DNA from 4 places in the Allobosea beijingensis genome. Region 1 is predicted to be linked to each of the others. Evidence: predicted binding sites of a transcription regulator. Region 1 holds the regulator's gene; each other region holds the start of a gene.
What was found. Region 1 encodes PhoB, which activates phosphate uptake and scavenging genes when phosphate is short. Its sites were predicted from a motif close to TGTCATNNANCTGTCAT; they were not measured.
Positions count from the first base shown of each region.

Region 2: Q9235_RS03845 (RNA degradosome polyphosphate kinase) is a predicted target of PhoB. The motif match lies at 1,143-1,159, and genes of this name have one in related genera.
Region 3: Q9235_RS12445 (esterase-like activity of phytase family protein) is a predicted target of PhoB. The motif match lies at 1,775-1,791, and genes of this name have one in related genera.
Region 4: ugpB (sn-glycerol-3-phosphate ABC transporter substrate-binding protein UgpB) is a predicted target of PhoB. The motif match lies at 1,566-1,582, and genes of this name have one in related genera.

Region 1 covers NZ_CP132359.1:646,255-649,459, reverse strand. Annotated here, with positions in the region: gene pstB (phosphate ABC transporter ATP-binding protein PstB) at 1-594, shown strand, start outside; gene phoU (phosphate signaling complex protein PhoU) at 618-1,337, shown strand; gene phoB (phosphate regulon transcriptional regulator PhoB) at 1,351-2,058, shown strand; gene Q9235_RS03230 (SpoIIAA family protein) at 2,062-2,448, opposite strand; gene Q9235_RS03225 (amino acid ABC transporter ATP-binding protein) at 2,559-3,205, shown strand, end outside.
Region 2 covers NZ_CP132359.1:777,434-780,638, reverse strand. Annotated here, with positions in the region: gene Q9235_RS03855 (AI-2E family transporter) at 1-392, shown strand, start outside; gene Q9235_RS03850 (P-loop NTPase family protein) at 399-1,097, shown strand; gene Q9235_RS03845 (RNA degradosome polyphosphate kinase) at 1,219-3,205, shown strand, end outside.
Region 3 covers NZ_CP132359.1:2,581,409-2,584,613, forward strand. Annotated here, with positions in the region: gene deoA (thymidine phosphorylase) at 1-721, shown strand, start outside; gene Q9235_RS12440 (2-hydroxyacid dehydrogenase) at 718-1,662, shown strand; gene Q9235_RS12445 (esterase-like activity of phytase family protein) at 1,859-3,205, shown strand, end outside.
Region 4 covers NZ_CP132359.1:2,589,430-2,592,634, forward strand. Annotated here, with positions in the region: gene Q9235_RS12470 (hypothetical protein) at 1-67, opposite strand, end outside; gene Q9235_RS12475 (fumarylacetoacetate hydrolase family protein) at 290-1,468, opposite strand; gene ugpB (sn-glycerol-3-phosphate ABC transporter substrate-binding protein UgpB) at 1,667-2,992, shown strand; gene ugpA (sn-glycerol-3-phosphate ABC transporter permease UgpA) at 3,069-3,205, shown strand, end outside.

The DNA.
Region 1 (3,205 bases):
TCGCTCTACCCCGAGCAGCGCGCCGAAGGGCAGATCATGCTCGACGGCCGCAACATCATCTCGAAAGAAGTCGATGTGAACGAGCTGCGCTCGCGCGTCGGCATGGTCTTCCAGAAGCCGACGCCGTTCCCGATGTCGATCTACGACAACGTCGCCTTCGGCATCCGCCTCTACGAGAAGCCGCCGAAGTCGGAGCTCGACGACCGCGTCGAGGGCGCGCTGCGCCGCGCCGCGCTCTGGGACGAGGTCAAGGACAAGCTGAAGAGCTCCGGCATGGGTCTCTCCGGCGGCCAGCAGCAGCGCCTGTGCATCGCGCGCACCATCGCGCAGAAGCCGGAAGTGATCCTGTTCGACGAGCCGACCTCGGCGCTCGATCCCATCTCGACCGGCAAGATCGAAGACCTGCTGGAGCAGCTCAAGAGCGACTTCACCATCGCCATCGTCACGCACAACATGCAGCAGGCGGCGCGCATCTCGCAGTACACCGCCTTCATGTATCTCGGCGAGGTCATCGAGTTCGCTCCGACCAACACGATCTTCATGAACCCCGCCAAAAAGCAGACGCAGGACTACGTCACAGGCCGTTTCGGCTAAGCGACGCCGTGGAGGGCAATGCCATGACTGAACACATCGTCCGTTCCTACGACGCCGATCTCGAAGGTATCCGCCGCAGCCTCGCCGAAATGGGCGGAATGGCCGAGCGCATGCTGGGCGATTCCACGGTCGCGCTCGTTCGCCGCGATACCGCGCTGGCCCAGAAGATCATCTCGGCCGACCAGCGCCTCGACAACCTCCAGCGCGAGGTCGAGGAGAAGGCCGTGCTTACCATCGCCCGGCGCCAGCCTCTGGCGCAGGATCTGCGTGAGCTGATCTCGGCGATCCGCCTCGCTTCGGACATCGAGCGCGTCGGCGATCTCGCCAAGAACATCGCCAAGCGGGCCGTCGCCATCGCCGGGCAGTTCCAGCCGCCGCATCGCGCGGTTGTCGGCCTCGAGCATATCAGCCGCCTCGTGCAGGCCCAGCTCAAGGATGTGCTGGACGCTTATGCCGCCACCAACGAGCAGAAGGCGCTCGAGGTCTGGAAGCGCGACGACGAGATCGACGCGCTCTACACCTCGCTGTTCCGCGAGCTCCTGACCTACATGATGGAAGACCCGCGCAACATCACGTTCTGCACGCATCTGCTGTTCTGCGCCAAGAACATCGAGCGCATCGGCGATCACACCACCAACATCGCCGAGACCATCCATTACCTCGTCACCGGCGATTCCCTCGATGTGAACCGGCCGAAGCTCGACACGACCAATATCGAGGTCGAAGCGGTGACGGGAAACTAAGGTCAAAGCCAACATGGCCGCACGCATCCTGATCGTCGAGGACGAAGAGCCGCTCACCCTGCTGCTGCGCTATAATCTCGAGGCCGAGGGCTTCGAGGTCGACAGCGTCGCGCGGGGGGACGACGCGGAGCTGCATCTGCGCGATCACACGCCTGATCTCGTCCTGCTCGACTGGATGCTGCCGGGCCTGTCCGGCATCGAGCTCTGCCGGCGCCTGCGCTCGCGGCGCGACACCGAGCGCGTGCCGATCATCATGCTGACGGCGCGCGGCGAGGAGACCGAGCGCGTGCGCGGGCTCGCGACCGGCGCCGACGACTATGTCGTCAAGCCGTTCTCGCTGCCGGAATTGATCGCGCGCATCCAGGCGCTTCTTCGCAGGGCGAAGCCCGGCCATGTCGCGGGGCTGCTCGCGGCCGGCGATCTCGAACTCGACCGTACGACGCGCCGCGTCAGGCGCGCGGGTAGCGAACTCCATCTCGGACCGACCGAGTTCCGCCTGCTGGAATTTCTGATGCAGGCGCCGGGCCGGGTCTATTCCCGCGCCCAGCTTCTCGACGCCGTCTGGGGCCGCGACGTCTATATCGACGAGCGCACGGTCGACGTGCATGTCGGGCGTTTGCGCAAGGCGATCACGCCGGGGGATGCCAAGGACCCGCTGCGGACGGTACGCGGCGCGGGCTATGCCTTCGACGAGACCTTTGCGCGCGGCGGCGCCGCATAAGCCTCAGGCGTCTGGGCCGCCCTCGATATCGCCGACCCAACTCAGCGCCTTCTCGTAGTCCTCGGGCTTGAAGGCGCGGACCTTGACGAAGGGAATCGCCGGGTCGAGCAGATCGACGAAGCCGGCGAGCCAGCCTTTGTCGGTGATCACCGCTTCCTTCGGGAAACGACGGAGCTCCCAGAGCTTGCCGAGGCTGTAGCGTGCGTCCTTCCAGGCGGCGGCCAGCGTCATGTCGGTGAAATCGGTCATGTCGGCGAGGATGCCGAGCTTCTCGTGGCGGACGAGCCGAGCTTCGATGTCGGCCATGATCGCGTCGAGATCCTCGCCAGTCAGCGTCTGCGACAGGCGATAGGCGGCGACATGGTCTGGGGCGGGCAGAATGGTGAGCATGGCTCCTCCTCCTCAAGCGCCAACGCGCGGCCGAGCAGGAGGTTTCGCCGGGCTGGCCTTGCCGCGGATCGGGCGATATGGCCTCCGACGACATTCACGGAGGACGCGGTGTGAGCGCGGCGCAGATCACGAAGGCTGGTGCGGCCGTGGCCATCGCCCATGTCAGCAAGCGCTTCGGCGAGGTGAAGGCGCTGAGCGACGTCTCGCTTGCAGTGGCGCCCGGAGCGATCCTGTGCCTCATCGGGCGGCCGGGCGCCGGCAAGTCGACGCTGCTGCGCTGCATCGGCGGGAGCGAGGCGATCGACGAAGGGACGATCCAGATCGATGGAGCATCGATCGAGGCGGAGACCGCGCGCCAGGGTCTTGTCGTCGGCATGGTCTCGCAGCGTCCCGAACTGTTCGATCACATGACCGCCCTGCAGCACATTCTTGAAGGGCCGCTCGGCCAGCTCAGGCTGTCGCGACGGGAGATCGTCGCGGAGGCGATGGCTGCGCTGGAGCGGGCCGGGCTGGCCGACAGGCGCGATGCCTATCCAAGCGAGCTTTCGGGCGGGGAGCGGTGGCGCCTTGGCGTCGCGCGAGTGTCGGCGGCGCGGCCGAGGCTGATGCTGTTGGACGAGCCCACCGCGGGGCTCGATCCGGACACGGCAGGCGAGGTGCTCGCCGTGATGCGCAACCTTGCCACGTCGGGCCTGACGATGATCGCGGCGACGCATGAACTCGGCTTTATCAGCGATGTCGCCGATGGCGTCGCCTT
Region 2 (3,205 bases), 130 kb from region 1:
CCGGTTTCCTCTCCTTCATCCCCTATGTCGGCTCGCTGACGGGACTCGTGCTCTCCGTCGGCGTCGCGACGGTGCAGTTCTGGCCGGACTGGACCTGGCCGCTGGCGACGCTCGGCGTCTTCTTCGCCGGGCAGTTCCTCGAAGGGAACATCTTCCAGCCCAAATTCGTCGGCGATTCCATCGGCGTGCATCCGGTCTGGCTGATGTTCGCGCTGCTCGCCTTCGGCTCGCTGTTCGGCTTCGTCGGCCTGCTGCTGGCGGTGCCGCTCGCAGCCGTCATCGGCGTGCTCTGCCGCTTTGCGCTGCGCCAATATCTTGCCAGCAACCTCTATCACGGCGGCGATGCCACCCGCGCGGCAGCGGCGAAGGCGCGCATCGACGCCGACGCCTGAGTTCTCATGTCCGATATCCCCCCGCGTCCGCGCCAGCTCGCCTTCGACCTGCCGGTCGACAGCCGCCATGGCGTCGAGGATTTCCTGGTCGGCGCCTCCAACGAGGCGGCCTACGGCCTGATCGAGCGCTGGCCCGCCTGGCCCGAGGCCTGGCTGCGCCTGACCGGGCCGGAAGGCGCCGGCAAGACCCATCTCGCCGCGATCTGGGCGCGTGCCGCCCACGCCTGGACGATCCCCGCGAGCGAGTTGAGCGAAACGCAGGTGCCGCATCTCGTCTCGGGCGGTGCGCTGGTGATCGAGGATTGCGATGCGGGCGCGCTCGACGAGCCAGCCCTGTTCCATCTGATGAACGCGATCAAGGCGCGCGGCGGCTTCCTGCTGCTGACGGCGCGGAGCGCGCCCGATCTCTGGGGTCTGAGCGTGCCGGACCTGCTCTCGCGCCTCCGGTTGGCCCCCGCCGCGACGATCGAGCCGCCGGATGACGGACTGCTGCGGGCGCTGCTGGTCAAGCTCTTCATCGATCGCCAGCTCGTGGTCGACATCGCCGTGATCGACGCCCTCGCCATGCGGATGGAGCGCTCCTTCGCCGCGGCGCGGCAGGTCGTTGACCGGCTCGATCGGCTCGCGCTCGAACGTGGCCGGCGCGTGACGCGCCCGCTGGTGCAGGAGGCTCTGGAGGAACTGTTTCCGGAGGAGCCGGGTTGACCCCGGCCATATCTGCGCAAGCCGCATGCTTCAAATCATGTCGCTTGTCATCGAACCGTCGCACTAGAATGGCTTCAACGGCGGCATGAGCGGCAAGATGACCAGGACGCGAGCGAAGCGCATGACCCTCGACACCGTGATCGACGAGTCGGAGAAGCTATCCAGCGAGGCTGATGCGGCGCCCCTGCGCCATCAGCCGGAGCGCTTCATGAACCGGGAGCTGTCCTGGCTCCAGTTCAACCGGCGCGTCATGGAGGAGGCCTCGAATCGCAGTCACCCGCTGCTGGAGCAGCTTCGCTTCCTCTCGATCTCCGCGAATAATCTCGACGAGTTCTTCATGGTCCGCGTCTCGGGCCTGCGCGAGCAGCTCAAGGCCGGTGTCGTCACCCGCAGCCAGGACGGGCTGACGCCGGCCGGCCAGCTTGCCGCCATCGGCGAGGCGGTCGCGGCACTGACCGCCGACCAGCAGGCGCGCTGGGCTGAACTCCGTCATGACCTGCATGAGAATCGCATCCACCTGCTGCAGCCGGGCGATATCGGGTCGCAGGACCGGATCTGGCTGGAGGACTACTTCCTCAACTACATTTTCCCGGTGCTGACGCCGCTGGCGATCGACCCGGCTCATCCCTTCCCCTTCATCCCCAATCTCGGCTTCACCATTGCGCTGGCGCTGGAGCGCAAGCATGACGGGCGCCAGCTCGACGCGCTGATCCGCGTGCCGACCAAGATCGATCGCTTCATCGAATTGCCGGACCTGGCGCGCGAGGGGCTGCATCGCTTCATCGCCCTCGACGATGCCGTCTCGCTGTTCATCAGCAAGCTCTTCCCCGGCTACGAGGTGAAGGGCGCCGGCTCCTTCCGCATCATCCGCGACTCCGATCTCGACATCGAGGAGGAGGCGGAGGACCTCGTCCGCGTCTTCGAGACCATGTTGAAGCAGCGCCGTCTCGGCGTCGTCATCCGGCTCGAACTCTCGACCGGCATGCCCGATCATCTGCGCCGGATGATCGTGCGCGAACTCAAGGTCGACAGTGACGAGGTCGTCGAGGTCAACGGCATGATCGGCCTGAACGAGCTCTCGCAGCTCGTCGGCACCGACCGGCCTGACCTGAAGTTCAAGCCCTATAATGCCCGCTTCCCCGAGCGCATCCGCGAGCACGGCGGCGACTGCTTCCCGGCGATCCGCCAGAAGGACCTGCTGGTCCATCATCCCTATGAGAGCTTCGACGTCGTCGTGCAGTTCCTGCAGCAGGCCGCGCGCGATCCCAATGTCGTCGCGATCAAGCAGACGCTCTACCGCACCTCGGCGAACTCCCCGATCGTCAAGGCGCTGACGGAGGCGGCCGAGGCCGGCAAGTCGGTCACCGCGCTGGTCGAGCTCAAGGCCCGCTTCGACGAAGAGGCGAATATCCGCTGGGCCAAGGAGATGGAGCGCGCCGGCGTCCAGGTCGTTTACGGTTTCATCGAGCTCAAGACCCACGCCAAGCTCTCGCTGGTCGTGCGCCGCGAGGCCGGCCAGCTCGTCAGCTACTGCCATATCGCGACCGGCAACTACCACCCGATCACGGCGCGCATCTACACCGACGTCTCGTTCTTCACCGCCGATCCGGTGATCGCGCAGGACGTCGCCCGCATCTTCAACTTCATCACCGGCTATGCCGAGCCGGCCGGGCTGGAGCGCATGGCGGTCTCGCCGACCAGCCTGAAGCAGCGCCTGCTCGCCGACATCGCCGAGGAGATCGCCCATGTGAAGGCCGGCCGCAAGGGCGCGATCTGGGGCAAGTGCAACTCGCTGGTCGATCCCGAGATCATCGACGCGCTCTATGATGCCAGCCAGGCCGGCGTCGAGATCGATTTCGTCGTGCGCGGCATCTGCTGCCTGAGGCCGGGCGTGCCCGGCCTCTCGGAGAATATCCGCGTCAAGTCGATCATCGGCCGCTTCTTGGAGCATACCCGCATCTATGCGTTCGGCGCCGGCCACGGCATGCCGTCGCCCAAGGCCAAGATCTACATCTCCTCGGCCGACCTGATGCCGCGCAATCTCGATCGCCGCGTCGAGGCGCTGACCCCGATCCTCAATCCGACCGTGCATCAGCAGTTGCTGGATC
Region 3 (3,205 bases), 1.9 Mb from region 1:
GTTCGGCTCCGGCGCCTTCCTGCCGGATTACGGCAAGGCGCAGGCCCTGGCGCAGGCATTGGTCGGCGTCGCCAACGGCGCGGGCATGCCGACCACCGCCCTGCTCACCGACATGAGCGAGCCGCTCGCCTCGGCCGCCGGCAATGCGCTCGAGGTCGCCTATGCGCTCGATCACCTCACGGGGCGCCATCGCGAGCCGCGCTTCCACGAGGTTACGGTCGCGCTCGCCGCGGAGATGCTGCTGCTCGGCAAGCTTGCGCCGGATATCGACACCGCCCGCGCCAAGATCGAGCAGGCCTTCGCCTCCGGCGCCGCGGCCGAGCGTTTCGCCCGCATGATCGTGGCGCTTGGTGGCCCGGCCGACCTGCTGGAGGCACCGCAGAAGCATTTTGTCGCTGCGCCGGTCGTGAAGCCGGTCTATCCCGAAACGCCCGGACAGGTCGCTTCCATCGATACGCGCGCCGTCGGGCTTGCCGTCGTGGCGCTCGGCGGCGGCCGCGTGCGCCCGCAGGACTCGATCGACCACGCCGTCGGCATCGTCGCACTGGCGGGGATCGGCGACGCGGTCGGGCGCGATCGGCCGCTCGGCATCGTCCATGCTCGTGACGATGCGGGTTACCAAGCGGCAAGCGAGCGCTTGCGCAAGGCATACCGGATCGGAGAGGGTGCGGCGCGCGGCCCGCTGGTTGTGGAACGGTTGACGGAGAGGGTTACGGGATGAGTCTGCTTCTGGCCATGACGGGCTGGCATGTCGAGGATTGGCGCGCGCGCTTCCAGGCGCTGCTGCCGGATATGCCGATCGTCGTCCTCGGCGAGCCCTTCGACCGTCGCGCCGTCCACTATGTCGCGAGCTGGAAGCACCCGCCCGGCAGCCTGACCGGCCTGCCCAATCTCGCCGCGATCTTCTCGCTGGGTGCGGGCGTCGATTTCCTCTTCGCCGACGACAAACTGCCGGCCGCGCCGATCGCGCGCATCGTCGATCCCGACCTGACGACGCGGATGAGCGAATATATCGTCCTGCATTGCCTGAGTTATCTGCGCCAGCAGCGCCGCTATGACAGCCAGCAGCGCGAGAAGCGCTGGGACGACGATCGCAACCAGCCGGCTGCCCGTTCGGTCCGCGTCGGCATCATGGGGCTCGGCGAACTCGGTCAGGACGCCGCCCGCAAGCTTGCCGTCATGGGCTTCGACGTCGCCGGCTGGAGCCGTTCGCCCAAGACCATCGAAGACCTTCAGACCTTCTCCGGCGAGGACGGCATGAAGGCCTTCCTCGCGCGCACCGATATCCTCGTCAGCCTCCTGCCGCTGACGCCGGACACGCGCGGCATCATCAATGCCGAAATGCTCTCCGGCCTCGCGCAGGGCGGGCGCCTCGGCGGCCCGTTCCTGATCAATGCCGGGCGCGGCGGCCTGCAGGTCGCGGACGATATCCTCGCCGCGCTCGACGCGGGCACGCTGAAGGGTGCGACGCTCGATGTCTTCGAGGTCGAGCCGCTGCCGGTGGAATCGCGACTCTGGAACCATCCGGGCGTGACGGTGACGCCGCATAACTCGGCGATGTCGGAGCCCGAGGCGATCGCCACGGCAGTTGCCGCTCAGATCGGGCGGCTGGAAGCGGGCGAGCCGCTGATCAACGTGGTCGATCCGGCGCGGGGCTACTGAGCGGGGGAGCATCGGCCCGAAAAGTGGAGCGCGGTTTTCGGAAGCAGCCGATGCAAAATCAAAGAACCAGATCATCGGACTGAATAATCAGTCGGATGATCTGGCTGGCAGCCGTCATGGAACGGTCGCCGGGCTGTCGTCGGGGCGCAATCCCGGCGGGTGAAGCGAAGGCTTCGCCTTAATCCCGGAGCCATCCATGCGCCTGCCGCTCATCGCCGCCCTGTTGTTGTCCTCGACCATCCTCGCAGGGGCGCAGGACGCACAGAAGGAATTCCCCGCGAAGCTCGTCGGCCATGCCCTGTTGCCGGCGAACACGATCATTCCGGCGCCGGCCGATGCGCCTGCCGATTTCAAGGTCTCCGGCAAGTTCGTCACGCCCGGCAAGCGCGTCGAGGCGGTCGGGACGGTGATGGGCACCTCGGGCGGGCGCCCGACCGGGCTCTCGACACCCTTCGCCGGCCAGCCCTTGCAGGGCTTTTCCGGTATCCGCTCGCTGGGAAATGGCGAGTTTCTGGTGCTGACCGACAACGGCTTCGGTGCCAAGGCGAACTCGCCGGACGCGATGCTGTTCTTCCACCGACTCAAGGCGGATTTCGGCAAGGGCGCGGTCGAACGCCTTTCGACCACCTTCCTGCACGATCCCGACAAGAAGGTCCCCTTCCGCATCGTCCATGAGGGCACCGAGAAGCGCTATCTGACCGGCGCGGATTTCGATCCCGAGTCGATCCAGCCGATCGGCGGCAAGTTCTGGATCGGCGAGGAATTCGGCCCCTATCTCATCCGCGTCGATCCCAGCGGCAAGGTCGAGGCCGTGTTCGAGACGCAGGTCGACGGCAAGCCGGCCCGCTCGCCGGATCACTATGCCATCAGCACGCCCGGCGCGCCGGATGCGCCGATGCCGGCCTTCAATGTGCGCCGCTCCAAGGGCTATGAGGGCATGGCGCAGTCGCCGGACGGCCGGTTCCTCTATCCGCTGCTCGAAGGCCCGCTCTGGAACGCCGAGACCAAGGGCAACGAGGAGGTCGACGGCAAGGAAGTCCTGCGCATCCTCGAATTCGACGTCGCCAACGAGAAATGGACCGGCCGCTCCTGGCTCTACCCGCTGGAGCAGAAGGGCAACGCCATCGGCGACTTCAACATGATCGACGCCACGACCGCGCTGATCATCGAGCGCGATAACGGCGAGGGCACCGCCGACAAGGCCTGCGCCACCGGCCAGAAGGGCCCGGACTGCTTCCAAGACCTCGCCAAGTTCAAGCGCGTCGTGAAGATCGAGATGAACGAGGCCAATGTCGGCAAGCCGGTGCGCAAGGTCGGCTTCATCGACCTCCTGAAGATCGCCGACCCCGATGGCAAGGCGAAGCAGGGCGCCATCGATGGCGTGCTGCCCTTCCCCTTCTTCACCATCGAGAATGTCGACGTGGTCGATCGCATCAATGGCATCATCGTCGTCGGCAATGACAACAACCTGCCCTTCTCCTCCTCGCGCGATCCGAAGAAGGCCGACGACAACGAACTCGTCCTGCTCTCGGTCAAGGACTTG
Region 4 (3,205 bases), 1.9 Mb from region 1:
GCAATATCAGGCCGGCGACGGCCGCCAGCGCGAACGCCATGATCCAGGCAAGGGGTGAGCCGGCCATCCTTGCCATCGCGCCCTTGCCGCTCACACTCTTGGTGCCGACCTGGGAGCTCTGTCTCCCGATCTCACTCATCGCCACGCCGAACCCTCCTGGTCCAGCCCGCTCTCTGGCAGAAAAAACTTACCAGCAGCCTGACGGAAAGGCGGGCTCTCGCCGAATTTCGGTAAGAACCCGGGATTTCGAGGCGCGGTTACGTTTCAGCCCGCCCGTTCTGGCGTCGGGTCACAGCAGCCCGCGCCCGGCGAGATGGCGCATCAGATGCGAGGCGCCATAGGTCCAGGGCGCGCATTCGTCGGTGCGCTTCATCCGGTTGACCAGGCTGCCGAGCTCGGGCGCGGCGATGGTGACGATGTCCCCGTATTTGTGGGTGAAACCGCCGCCGGGCGCATCGCGATCCTTGATCGGCGCGAACATGGTGCCGAGATAGAGCGCGGCCCCGTCCGGGTACTGATGGTGCGGGCCGATCATCTGCGCTGCGAGATCGGCCGGGTCGCGGCTGATCCTGGCGATCGAGGAGGAGCCTTCCAGCCGGAAACCGTCCTCGCCCTCGACGGTCAGCGTCACCGTGGTCTTGCGGACATGGTCGAGCGTGAAGCCGGCATCGAACAGGCGGATGAAGGGGCCGACCGCGGCGGCCGCATTGTTGTCCTTGGCCTTGCCGAGCAACAGCGCCGAGCGGCCCTCGACATCGCGCAGGTTGACGTCGTTGCCCAGCGTGGCGCCGACGATCCGTCCGTCGGAGGCGACGATCAGCACGACTTCCGGCTCGGGATTGTTCCAGCTCGAGGCCGGGTGCAGGCCGGCATCCGCCCCGGTGCCGACCGTCGACATCGGCGGTGCCTTGGTGAAGATCTCGGCATCCGGCCCGATCCCGACTTCGAGATACTGGCTCCAGGCACCCTGCTTGATCAGGACGTCCTTGAGATGCATCGCCTCGGACGAGCCGGGCTTCAGCTTCGACAGGTCGTCGCCGATCAGCTTGCCGATCTCCTCGCGGATCGTCGCGGCGGCGGCCGGGTTGCCGCGCGCCTTCTCCTCGATCACGCGCTCCAGCATCGAGACGGCGAAGGTGACGCCCGCCGCCTTCACCGCCTGCAGGTCCAGCGGCGACAGCAGCCAGGGCCGCTGCGGATCGCGGCCATCCACAGGCGTATTGGCCAGGATGTCGGCAAGCGAGCCGACCGCATCACCGGCGCCAGCCCGCAGCGCGGCGGCCGGATCGGCGCTTTCGCAGAGGTCGCGGCTGGTCGCGAAGCTCCGGGTCACGTCGATGACCTGCCCGTCGCGGAGCGTCACCACGGCAGGCCCGCCGAGATCGGGGCGCCAGACGCGGCCGGCGAGCGCAGCGGCGCCGGCGTCAACGGGCAGGGCCGCAGCGGCGGAAAGCGTGAAATCAGGCATGGCACCGGTCCGGAAACGAAATCGTCGGGAGATGGAGAACACCTTGTTCCGCGCGACGGCGCAAGCCGGACCCAGACCATAGGCGCATTGCGCCGGTCGTCATCGATTTGTCATTGAAATGTCGCCTGCGCTTCATGCTAGCTTGCGCACCAACGACAAGAACCGCGGCGGCGCTCGCCCGCGGAAGGGAGACATTCCATGAGCATCAAATCCCGCATCCTGATGTCGGTCGCGGCTTTTGCGCTCGCCGGCGCCTCGCCTGCGCTGGCGCAGACCGAGATCCAGTGGTGGCATGCGCTGACCGGCGCCAATAACGACGTCGTCGTCAAGCTCTCCGAGGATTTCAACGCCTCGCAGAAGGACTACAAGGTCGTCCCCGTCTACAAGGGCTCCTATCCCGACACGCTGAACGCCGGCATCGCCGCCTTCCGCGCCGGCCAGGCGCCGCATATCCTGCAGGTCTTCGAGGTCGGCACCGGCACGATGATGTCGGCCAAGGGCGCGATCAAGCCCGTCCACGAGATGATGAAGGAAGCCGGCGAGAAGTTCGATCCGGCCGCCTATCTCCCGGCGATCAGCGGCTACTATTCCACGGCCAAGGGCGAGATGCTCTCGATGCCGTTCAACTCCTCGTCGATGGTGATGTGGTACAACAAGGACGCCTTCAAGAAGGCGGGCCTCGACCCGGAGAAGCCGCCGAAGACCTGGCCCGAGACCTTCGAGGCCGCCAAGAAGCTGAAGGCTGCCGGCTACGACAAGTGCGGTGTCTCGAACGCCTGGGCGCCCTGGGCGAACATCGAGCAGTTCGGTGCCTGGCACAACATCCCGCTCTCGACCAAGGTCAACGGCATGGCCGGGGCCGACGCGGTGATGAACTTCAACCAGAGCCCGCTCTTCCTGAAGCACTGGACCAATCTGGTCGAGCTGCAGAAGGACAAGACCTACGACTATTCCGGCCGCACCAACAATGGCGAAGGTCGCTTCACCTCGGGCGAATGCCCGATCTTCCTGACCTCCTCGGGCTTCTTCGGCAATGTCCGCGCGAATGCCAAGTTCGATTGGGCCAATGCGGCGATGCCGTATTATCCGGAGGCCGCCGGCGCCCCGCAGAACTCGATCATCGGCGGCGCTTCGCTCTGGGTCATGGGCGGCAAGAAGCCGGCCGAGTACAAGGGCGTGGCCAAGTTCTTCTCCTTCCTCTCCGATGTCGACCGGCAGGTGAAGCTGCACACCGAGTCGGGCTACCTGCCGATCACCAAGGCGGCCTATGAGAAGGTCAAGGCGTCCGGCTTCTACAAGGACAAGCCCTATCTCGAGACCCCGATCCTCGAGCTGACCAACAAGCCTCCGACCGACAACTCCAAGGGCCTGCGCTATGGCAGCCTCGTCCAGATCCGTGACGTCTGGTCGGAGGAGCTGGAATCCGCTCTGAACGGTCAGAAGACCCCCAAGGCGGCACTCGATGCGGCGGTCGAGCGCGGCAACCAGATGCTCCGCCAGTTCGAGCGTACCGCGGCCCGCTGAGCCGTTCGCGCTTGCAAACCCAAGGCCATCCCGGACACTCTCCGTCCGGGATGGCCGTCTCGTTCCAGGGAAGCCGATGCAGAAGAACGCATACTTCAAGGGGCTGACGATCCCCTTCCTGCTGCTTCTGCCGCAGCTCGCCATCACCATCGTGTTCTTCTACTGGCCGGCGAGCCAGGCGGTCTGGCAGAGCTTTCTGCTCGAGGACGCCTT